DNA from 3 places in the Arthrobacter sp. STN4 genome. Region 1 is predicted to be linked to each of the others. Evidence: riboswitches for the same ligand, from Rfam matches in the RefSeq annotation. Region 1 holds a riboswitch; each other region holds the start of a gene.
What was found. A riboswitch is a leader RNA that binds a small molecule or an ion and turns the genes downstream of it on or off. The one in region 1 is predicted to bind cyclic di-AMP.
Positions count from the first base shown of each region.

Region 2: it holds a riboswitch for cyclic di-AMP, as region 1 does, so the genes downstream of both, MMF96_RS13165 (hypothetical protein) here and MMF96_RS17175 (M23 family metallopeptidase) in region 1, are expected to answer to the same signal.
Region 3: it holds a riboswitch for cyclic di-AMP, as region 1 does, so the genes downstream of both, MMF96_RS08930 (M23 family metallopeptidase) here and MMF96_RS17175 (M23 family metallopeptidase) in region 1, are expected to answer to the same signal.

Region 1 covers NZ_JAKZGX010000032.1:31,012-34,275, forward strand. The annotation lists gene MMF96_RS17170 (NlpC/P60 family protein) at 170-940, opposite strand; cyclic di-AMP (ydaO/yuaA leader) riboswitch at 944-1,129, opposite strand; gene MMF96_RS17175 (M23 family metallopeptidase) at 1,281-1,913, opposite strand; cyclic di-AMP (ydaO/yuaA leader) riboswitch at 2,099-2,358, opposite strand; gene MMF96_RS17180 (metal-dependent transcriptional regulator) at 2,534-3,229, opposite strand.
Region 2 covers NZ_JAKZGX010000018.1:8,176-11,439, reverse strand. The annotation lists gene MMF96_RS13175 (MFS transporter) at 1-728, opposite strand, end outside; gene MMF96_RS13170 (MarR family winged helix-turn-helix transcriptional regulator) at 734-1,195, opposite strand; cyclic di-AMP (ydaO/yuaA leader) riboswitch at 1,387-1,572, shown strand; gene MMF96_RS13165 (hypothetical protein) at 1,579-2,355, shown strand; gene upp (uracil phosphoribosyltransferase) at 2,450-3,088, opposite strand; gene tadA (tRNA adenosine(34) deaminase TadA) at 3,111-3,264, shown strand, end outside.
Region 3 covers NZ_JAKZGX010000009.1:57,062-60,325, forward strand. The annotation lists gene MMF96_RS08925 (cytochrome c oxidase assembly protein) at 1-411, shown strand, start outside; gene MMF96_RS08930 (M23 family metallopeptidase) at 404-1,228, opposite strand; cyclic di-AMP (ydaO/yuaA leader) riboswitch at 1,234-1,435, opposite strand; gene MMF96_RS08935 (TlpA disulfide reductase family protein) at 1,532-2,173, shown strand; gene MMF96_RS08940 (cytochrome c biogenesis protein ResB) at 2,293-3,264, shown strand, end outside.

The DNA of each region.
Region 1 (3,264 bases):
CGTGCCGGATGCCAAGCCAGACGGCGGGCCGCGCACCGCGGGCACGGCTGCCGGCGGTGTTGTGACGGACGCCGGGCCCTGGGCCGCGGCTGCCTGCGTCGGCGGCCTGCCATTAAAAAGCACCGGCCCCGTCCTATGGACGGGGCCGGTGCTTGGAAGCTTTTCGGAACTAGTGGCCCATCGCGATGAACACGGGGGCCGAGCCGCCAACGTCGACCGACCAGACGACGGTGCTGCCGTGGAAGCCGCCGTGGACGGCCTGGCCGTTGCCGATGTAAACGGCAATGTGGGCCATGCCCAGGCCGCCGTCGGCGTAGTAGATCAGGTCACCGGGCTGTGCTTCAGCCTCGGAAACCGTGCGGCCGAGGGAGAGGTAGCCGGCCGGCCAGCCGTGGTAGTTGATCCCGGCCGCTGCCAGCGAGTTGGTGACCAGCATGGTGCAGTCCTGGGCCACGCCGAGCTGGGCCAGGGCCGCAGCGGCGATCGTGGCGCCAATGCCGCTCTTGGTGGCGGGCTGGGGGGCTGCTTCGGTGGTGGTGACCGTGGCGGCCGGAGCCGCTGCAGGGGCCTGGGCGGCGGGCACCTGGGCAACGTCGCTGCTCTGCGCGGCCACGGGGGGCGTGACAACAACGGGAGCCGGGGTTGAGGTCACCTTGGGGGTTGCGAAGGAGATCTTCACGGTCGACTTTGCAGTCACTGCCGAGGCAAGCTGCGTGTTCTGGCTAAGCGTGGTGCCACCGTCGGAGGCGCGCTCCACAGTGGGGGTGGCGGCATTTGCTGCAATGCCGGAAGTGAGGACCAGTCCGGAAGCTGCTGCGATTACAGCGGCCTGGCGTCCGACACCACCGACGTTGGAGCCGACGGCTTTCGTGATGACGGAGATCGGGCTGGTCTTAACAACCTCGGCGCGGTGACGCCCAAGGGCAGTGTTTGAAGACAAGAAGGATCCTCTCCCAAAGCCTGCGAGGTAAGCTGTCGGATTCGGATGGGAGTCACCCGGCCGCTCCACACCCGTTCCAGGAATTGTTTTCCATGGACGGACGCTTCGCGGCTTCACCCCTAGGACTTCCATAAAAGAAGCCCGATAATGGTTCCCCCGCCCCTGCCAGACGATTGATACGAACGGACCGTGAGCGGTGGCAGAGCTAGGCAATCCACTCACAGGCGCCAGCTTGATTCGAAGTTGGCGCGGTTACGACGGTACAACAGATTTTTTCCAATGTCACGTTCAGGTCACGGTCGTGTCTCTAAGTCGTGACCTGGCCCCCCTTGTGGAGGACTTAAAGCCACCCGGTCGGGTCAACGGTCTGGTCGTCGACCATGACCTCAAAGTGCAGGTGGCAGCCGGTGGAGGCCCCCGTGGTGCCGCTGAGCGCCACCTGCTGCCCGCGCTCCACTTCCTGGCCCACCTTCACGCCGATGGAGCTCAGGTGGTTGTACGACGTCGAGAGGCCGTTGCCGTGGTCGATGACCACGCGGTTGCCTCCGCCGTAGGGGTGCCAGCCGGTAAAGGCCACCGTGCCGCCGGCCGCGGCGAACACGGCCGTGGAGCACTGGACGGCATAGTCCTGCCCCGTGTGCATTTCCCCCATCGCCCCGGTCAGGGGGTTGAGGCGTGAGCCAAACGGCGAGGACGGCGTGAGCACCTTCAACGGCGCCGACAGCGTTCCCTTGGCAGCCTGCGGCGTGACGTTGGAGGCCTTGACCTTCAGCGTTTCCTTCAGTTGTCCATCCGGGTTGAGTGCACTGGCAATGGACGGCGCTTCAAAGGTAATCGGCACATCTGCCGCCGCGGTGACCAGTGACTGCGACGCGGCCGGTCCGGCCGGGGTGTCGCTACCGGCCAGCTGAAGCGCCCCGCCGGCCGACGGCACGGTCACGGCGAGGGCCAGGCCGGTGGCGGCCAGTGCCATCCCGACTTTCTGGCCGGCCCCGCGTCCAATGCTGCTGCGGATCAGCCCGCCCAACGTGGGGTGGGGTGCTACGCCCGACCGCTCGGCCGCGAGCAGCTCCCGGCGGGTTGGCTGGGCAGTCGCTGCCGGTTCGGTACATGGCGGACCCGCCCGGCGGCGTCCGCGCTGCTTGACCTCTGACACTAAAAACCTCTCTGCGAAGCACCTGCGGAGTTAGCTGTCGGATTCGGATCAGAGAGTGCAATGGTTGATCCGGCCTGGCCCGCGGCACGCGCAATGCACCGGCTCCCGCCCCGTCCTGGGCATGGTGCCTGATGGGTTGCGGGTGGTGCGAGACCTGGCTTCACCCCAAGGCAGGCTTCTCGGCCTGCCGGTTGTGGTTCCCCCGTCCTTGCCTGAAACGGTTCATTCCCCCTCTGAAGGCAAGGCTCGGTGTCAGAGGTTGGTAACGCTTTGGTTACAGCGCCACGTAGTTACTATACGGTAAAAACGACAGCCGTGATAATTCCGTTATATTTGGCGGGCTGCGCGTCAAGCGCCTGACGCGTTCCGCCGCAGCCACGGCCGCAATCCGGCCGGCTGCGGGCCCGCCGGGGCGGACCGGATACGTCCCGGGCCGCTTAGCTCATCGAGACAAAGACGTGGGAGGCGACCTCGGGCGGCAGCTCAAGCGCGCCGTCGATCCCGGGGACGCGCACCGAAATGTATTCGCCCACCTGGGCCAGGGAGATGGTGGCGCCGGGACGCAGCCCACCCTCGTCCAGCTGGGTCAGCAGCTCCGGCTCCACCTGGATGCGTTCGGAGAGCCGGTGGATGGTCACGGACTGTTCCGGGGAATAGGAGGCCATGGCGTCCACCAGCGTGACCAGGCCCGCGGCGAAGACGGGGGCCACATTGCCGCCCAGTTCCTCCAGCCCGGGGATGGGGTTGCCGTAGGGCGATTCCTCCGGCTTGCCCAGCAGTTCGAACAGCCGCTGCTCGACCCGCTCGCTCATGACGTGCTCCCAGCGGCACGCCTCGTCGTGCACATAGGCCCAGTCCAGGCCGATGACGTCCGAGAGCAGCCTTTCGGCCAGGCGGTGCTTGCGCATGACGCGCGTGGCCTTGTCGCGCCCGGCGGGGGTCAGTTCCAAGTGGCGGTCACCGGAGACGATGACCAGGCCGTCGCGTTCCATCCGCCCGACGGTCTGGGAGACGGTGGGGCCGGAATGGTGCAGACGTTCGGCAATGCGGGCCCGCAGCGCCACGATGTTCTCTTCTTCGAGCTCCAGGATGGTGCGCAAATACATTTCCGTCGTGTCAATCAAATCTGTCACGTCAGATTCCTCCTGGGGTTGAGCGAGATTCCGGC
Region 2 (3,264 bases), on a different contig from region 1:
AGGGCGTTGGTGATCTGGAAGTTCATGCCGAAGGTGCCCACCATGAACACCAGCCCCATGATCATCATCAGGTCCGGGCGCTGGCGGATGTAACGGAACCCTTCACGGATCTGGCCCTTGCCCCGCGGCACGCGGACCACGGGCTGCAGTTCGGACACACGCATGCGCCAAAGCGAGAAGATCACGGCCACAAAGCTGGCCGCGTTGATCAGGAAGGCCGGGCCCGTGCCGAACAGGGCGATGACCAGGCCGGCCACGCCCGGGCCCGCCAGGCGGGCGAGGTTAAAGGATGCGCTGTTGAGGGCGACGGCGTTGGGCACGTCCTCCTTGCTGACGACTTCGGAGACAAACGCCTGGCGCGACGGGGCATCGAAGGCGCTGGCAACGCCCAGCAGGAATGCCAGGACGTAGACATGCCACAGCTGCACGGTGTTGGTGACCACCAGCAGCCCCAGCAGCAGTGCGCACAGTCCCATGGCCGTCTGGGTGCACAGCAGCAGCTTGCGCTTGTTGACGCGGTCGCCCAGGAGGCCGGCGAAGGGGCCCAGGAAGACGATGGGCAGGAACTGCAGGCCGGTGGTGATGCCGGCGGCGGTTCCGGAGTTGTGGGTCAGGATGGTCAGCACCAGCCAGTCCTGGGCCACCCGCTGCATCCAGGTGCCGATGTTGGACACCAGCGCCCCGGTCACCCAGAGCCGGTAGTTGAAGACCTTCAGGGCGCGGAACATGGAATTCACCTGGCGCTCATCTCCTGCAGGATCCGGGCGGCTTCGTGGAGCGTGGCGCGCTCTTCCGGGGACAGGCCCGCGATGCCCTTGGCCAGCCACTGCGTCCTCCGGGACCTGGCCTTCTGCAGTATGGCGGTGCCGGCTTCGGTCACGTGGACCAGGACCTGGCGCCGGTCGTGCGGGTTGTCCCCGCGCGTGACGTATCCGGCGGCCTCAAGGCCGTTGACAATCCGCGTCATGGACGGCGCCTGGATCTGTTCGCGTTCTGCCAGCTCCCCCACGGTCAGGGGCCCGTTGAGGATGCCGGCCAGGACGGAATACTGGCCGGGGCTGATATCCCGCGAGGCTGCTTCGGCGCGCAGCCGCCGGGAGGTGCGCATGACGGCCACCCTCAGCTCGGCGGCAAGGGGGCCTGGGCCGGCGGGGCGTTTGGCCGGCAGGGTTTTGGTGGTGGGTGCTTGAGTCATCGTCAGTATCAACCTGGTGCTAAAAGTTGCGTATCTTCTCTTAGTTAGCATAGGTCATTAGCATTGCTAAGTAAATGTCACCCTGGCCACACCGTTATCAAAATGTGACAATGCGCTCCTGGTTCGGTAACGTTGGCAGGGTGCCCGCCGAGCCACCCACGGTTCCTTGGCACAAATGGACGGTTCGCCGAGCTCTGCCGCCGCCCATTTCCCGTTCACACAGATGGCAGAGACGGGGGACCCAATCTTTGCGGGCCTCCTACCCATGGAAGCCCTTGGGGTTAAGCCGAAAGTCCGGGCAGCTGCTGCTGCCCGCCGCCCGGCCGGATGCTCCCATCCGTTCCCGACAGCTCACCTCGCAGGCGTGGAGAGGCCCTACTTTTATGTCTGCAGCACCCCAGCACGGCCGGCGCCGCGCCGAGCCCGTACGCAAGATTTCCCGCCGCGAGGCCCGCAGGCAGGAGGCCGAGGCAACAAATACCCGTGGCCCGGCCCGGCGCATGGCCGTTGTGGCCGTCTCCGCAGCCCTCCTGGCCGGGGGCGGGCTGGCACAGGCAGCCACCAACAACGTCCCCGGCGGGCTCGCCGCGGCGAGCCTGGTTTCCGGTGCCGCCACCGGCGCCACGGCGGGCGCCACTTCCGGCGCAACGACGGGCGCAACGCCGTCGGCAGTTACAGCGCCGAAGGGCATTGCGGTCAGCTTTTCCCGCATCGACGTCGGCTCCGCGGCCCAGGCAAAAGAATCAGCCAAAGCGAAGGCCCCCACCGTCGAGAGCCAGTCCGACGGCGTCACCCGCCTCGCCCCCGCCAAGGCCGCAGCCCCGGCCAAGGCCGCAGCCCCCGTGCTCGTCGACGACCCCGCCGGCGCGCAGGCGTATGCGGCGGGCCAGCTGGCAGCCAAGGGGTGGGGTGCGGACCAGATGGGCTGCCTGCGGCTGTTGTGGACCCAGGAATCCAGCTGGCTGACCTCGGCGGAAAATGCCTCCAGCGGTGCGTACGGCATTGCCCAGTCGCTGCCGGCCGAGAAGATGGCGAGCGTGGGCGCGGACTACCGCACCAACTACAGGACGCAGATCCGCTGGGGCCTGCAATACATTGAGGCGCGCTACGGCACCCCGTGCGGCGCCTGGGGACAGGAAGTGGCGGCAGGCTGGTACTGACCGGCACCCCTCCTGACGCGAGAAAGGGGCCAACCCGCGAGAACGGTGATGCTTGACACCGTTCTCGCGGGTTGGCCCCTTTCTCGTTGCTTCCTTAGTCCACGACCCCGTACAGGCGGTCGCCGGCGTCGCCCAGGCCCGGCACAATGTAGGACTTTTCGTTCAGGCCCTCGTCGATCGAGGCCAGGACCACGTGGACGTTGTCGCGGTCGCCATGGGCGGCTTCCAGCTTGGCCAGGCCCTCCGGCGCGGCCAGCAGGCAGATGCAGGTGATGTCCGCGGCGCCACGGTCAAAGAGGAACTTGAACGCCTCGATCAGGGTGCCGCCGGTGGCCAGCATGGGGTCCAGCACGTACACCTGGCGGCCCGTGAGGTCCTCGGGCAGGCGTTCGGCATAGGTGATGGCCTCGAGAGTCTCCTCGTTGCGGGCCATGCCGAGGAAGCCGACCTCGGCCGTGGGCAGCAGGCGCGTCATGCCCTCGAGCATGCCCAGCCCGGCGCGCAGGATCGGCACCACCAGCGGGGTGGGCTTGACCAGGCCCGTGCCGATCGTGAATGTCACAGGCGTTTCAATGTTGACCGGCTCCACGCGCACCTCGCGGGTTGCCTCGTAGGCCAGCAGGGTGACGAGTTCTTCGGTCAGCAGCCGAAAAACCGGCGAGGGGGTGTTCTTGTCCCGCAGGACAGTCAATTTGTGGGCAATCAGCGGATGATCCGCAACCAGTACGCGCATAGATAAAAGCTACCATTGAGCCGTGTCCCCCCTATCGAATTCCCGCCAAACCGAGACGCCCGCCACGACCCGTCATGCTGCGTGGATGGGCCTTGCCCTGGAGCAGGCACGCCGCGCCCTGGACACGGGGGACGTACCCATCGGCGCCGTCGTGCTGGGGCCCGACGGCGGGGTGC
Region 3 (3,264 bases), on a different contig from region 1:
GTGGAGTTCATCTTCGTCTTTATCGAACTCGTCCTCGACGCCGTCCCCGGGATCATGATGCGCATGGTCCCACAGATCTTTGACGGCGCCACCGTGGGGCTGCTGAACCATCCGGGCTGGATGCCCAATCCCTTGCGGGACCAGCAGCTGGCCGGAGACCTGCTGTGGTTCGTGGCCGAAATAGTGGACCTGCCCCTGCTCATTTTGATGTTTGTCCGTTTCTCCCGCAGCGACCAGCGTGAAGCGCGCTCCTTCGACAGGCTCAGCGACGACCAACTCGCCGAACTCACCCGGGAACACCTGGCCAACCGGCGGGACCACGACGGACGGACTGCCACCGGCCCAGCCGTCGGTTCAGCCCACCCCCGGCAGGGATCACCTTCCATCGGTGATGGGGGGCCGGTCAGATGAACGGTGCAGGGTCGACGGTTTGGCCGTCGACCATGACCTCAAAATGCAGGTGGCAGCCGGTGGAATTGCCGGTCGAGCCGACACCGGCAATCTGGGCGCCCGCGCCCACTTGTTGGCCGACGCTGACCCCGATGCTCTCCAGGTGGTTGTACGTGGTCTTGATGCCACCCCCATGGTCGACGACGATGCGGTTTCCGCCACCGTACTGGCTCCAACCGGCCTCGGTCACGGTCCCTGCCCCAGAGGCGAACACTGCGGTTCCGCACGTCCCGGCGAAGTCAATCCCGGTGTGCAGTTCCCCGCCGGCCCCGGTCAGCGGATTGCTCCGGTACCCGAAGGGTGAGGTGACCGTCAGGGCGGCCAAGGGCGGGCGCAGCCCCGAGGACGGCTGGTCCGGGGCCGCTGGGGTCTGGGCAGCCGGTGCCGCTGTTGGAGCCGGCGCCGGGAGCGGGGATTCCTGCGCGGCGGCCGGGTGCAGGGCGTCGGCGGCCAATGCAGAGGGCGCGGGCTTGCTGCGAACCACTGGATGGGCGAAGGACACCGCGATGTCCTTGTCCGCTGTCACAGCCGGTTGCGTTGAAGTCGTGGCTGCGCCGGCGGTCACCGCCGGGGCAAGGTGGCCGGTATCGGCGTGGGCGGCCGGAAGGGCTGTCAGCGCAATGAATCCTGCCGCGGCCACGGCCATCCCCAAGGGCCTTCTGCGCGTGAAATGTTTGGCTTCAACTTCAGTGGTGGTGGCCCAATGGCGGCCACGCGAGGTGGGGACGGGCATGGCAGTGGTGGCGCGGCGGCGGCCGTGCTGGCGGTGGGTAGACATGGTGGGGTTCCTCTCGGCGCCGGCGAAGTTAGCTGTCGGATTCGGGCGAGGGGCCTGCCCGGCCCGCCCAACACGCAGCCGCAATGGCTGTTGTTTGTTGAGCGTGCTTCACCCCAAGGTGCACCAACGCACCGGTGGTGGTTCCTCCGCCCCCGTCGGGAAGCTGAACGGTCGCGGGCCGCCGACGGGGTTTGGCGAAACGGCCCACGAACATACCCGTTAGGGGTATGTGTTTTTACCAGCCTAACCGACAAAAACCAAAAGTTACAATTTCGTTATATGAGGATACCGATGCCCCATCCCATGCCCCAAAACCCCCCGACTGCATTAGCGACTTCGTCAACGGCGCCGCCGTCCCGGCGCCGATTCTTCCAGCTATCCGCCCTGTCCGGACTAGGTACCTTCGCTTTGTCGGCGTGCGCATCCAACGATTCGCTGGCTCGGCAGGCCAACGCGGGAGACAACAAGAACTTCATCGCCGGGGACGGATCCGTGGCCCAGTACGCCAAGGCCGAACGCAAGCAGCCGGTCGTCCTGTCGGGCAAGTTGTTCGATGGCACCGCCGTGGAGTCAGCCGCGTGGAAGGGCAAGGTGGTGGTGTTGAACTTCTGGTACGCCGCCTGTTCCCCTTGCCGCCTGGAAGCACCCCGGCTGGAAGCCCTGTACAAGGAATTCAAGCCGAACGGTGTCCTCTTCTACGGGGTCAACATCCGTGACCGGGAACCGGAGGCCGCGGCCTTCGAGCGTACTTTTGGTGTCACTTACCCCAGCATGGAAGACTCCGACGGCGGGGTGCTGCTGTCCATGACCCAGTACGTCCCGCCGCAGGCGGTCCCCACCACGCTGGTGATCGACACGAGCGGCAGGGTCGCCTCACGCATCCTTGGCACCGCCGACCAGGGCACCCTCAAAGCCCTGATCTCCGACGCCCTGGCAGGGAAATAGCCGTGCCACCAACGAAAGAGAGTTCCACAGCCGCACCGACGCCCCCGGCCGGCGACCCTGTACTTCCCCGCTTGGGCGCCTGGGGGGCGCTGCGCTGGGCGTGGCGGCAGCTGACCAGCATGCGCAACGCCTTGTTGTTGCTGCTGTTGCTGGCCGTGGCCGCCGTGCCCGGTTCGTTGTTTCCCCAGCGACCGGTCAACCCCGCCGTGGTCACCCAATACCTGAAGGACCATCCCGGCTACGGGCCGTGGCTGGATCGGTTCCAGTTCTTCAACGTCTATTCCTCCGCCTGGTTTTCGGCCATCTACCTGCTGTTGTTCCTGTCCCTGATCGGCTGTGTCGTCCCCAGGACCCGGGCGCATTGGAAGGCCATGCGTTCGGCTCCTCCCCGCACCCCCAAGCGGCTGTCCAGGCTGCCCGAATACGGGACCCTGGAGCTGCCGGAATCGGCCGGGATCAGTGCCGGGCAGGCGGTTCAGGATGCGGCACGGCTGTTGCGAAGGCGCCGTTACCGGGTCCACATCTACGATGCCGGCGGGGACCGCCCCTCCGTCGCCGCCGAACGGGGACTGATCCGGGAGGTGGGGAACCTGCTCTTCCACGTCTCCCTGATCGGGGTCCTGGTCTGCGTCGCCATCGGGGGCCTGTTCGGCTACCGGGGACAGAAAATCCTGGTCGAAGGTGACACCTTCGTCAACACCCTGGTCGGCTATGACCAGTTTTCCCCCGGGCCCAACTTCAACCCCGCCCGGCTGGACCCATTTGCCATCACGCTAAACAAATTCGCGGTGACCTTCGACCGTTCCTCGGCCGCCCACTACGGCCAGCCCATCGACTTCACCGCAGCCGTGACGGTGACAGACAAACCCGGGGCGGAGCCGGTAAAAAGGATCCTGAAGGTCAACGACCCGATCACCGTGGGCGGGGCCAGCTTCTATCTCGTCGGCAACGGCTACGCGCCCGTGGTGACCGTCAAGGACGGCACCGGGAAGACCGCGTTTAGCGGGCCCGTCGTGTCCATTCCCAGCGACGGGGCCTACACTTCCCTGCTGGTCGTCAAGGCACCCGATGCCAGGCCGTCCCAACTGGGC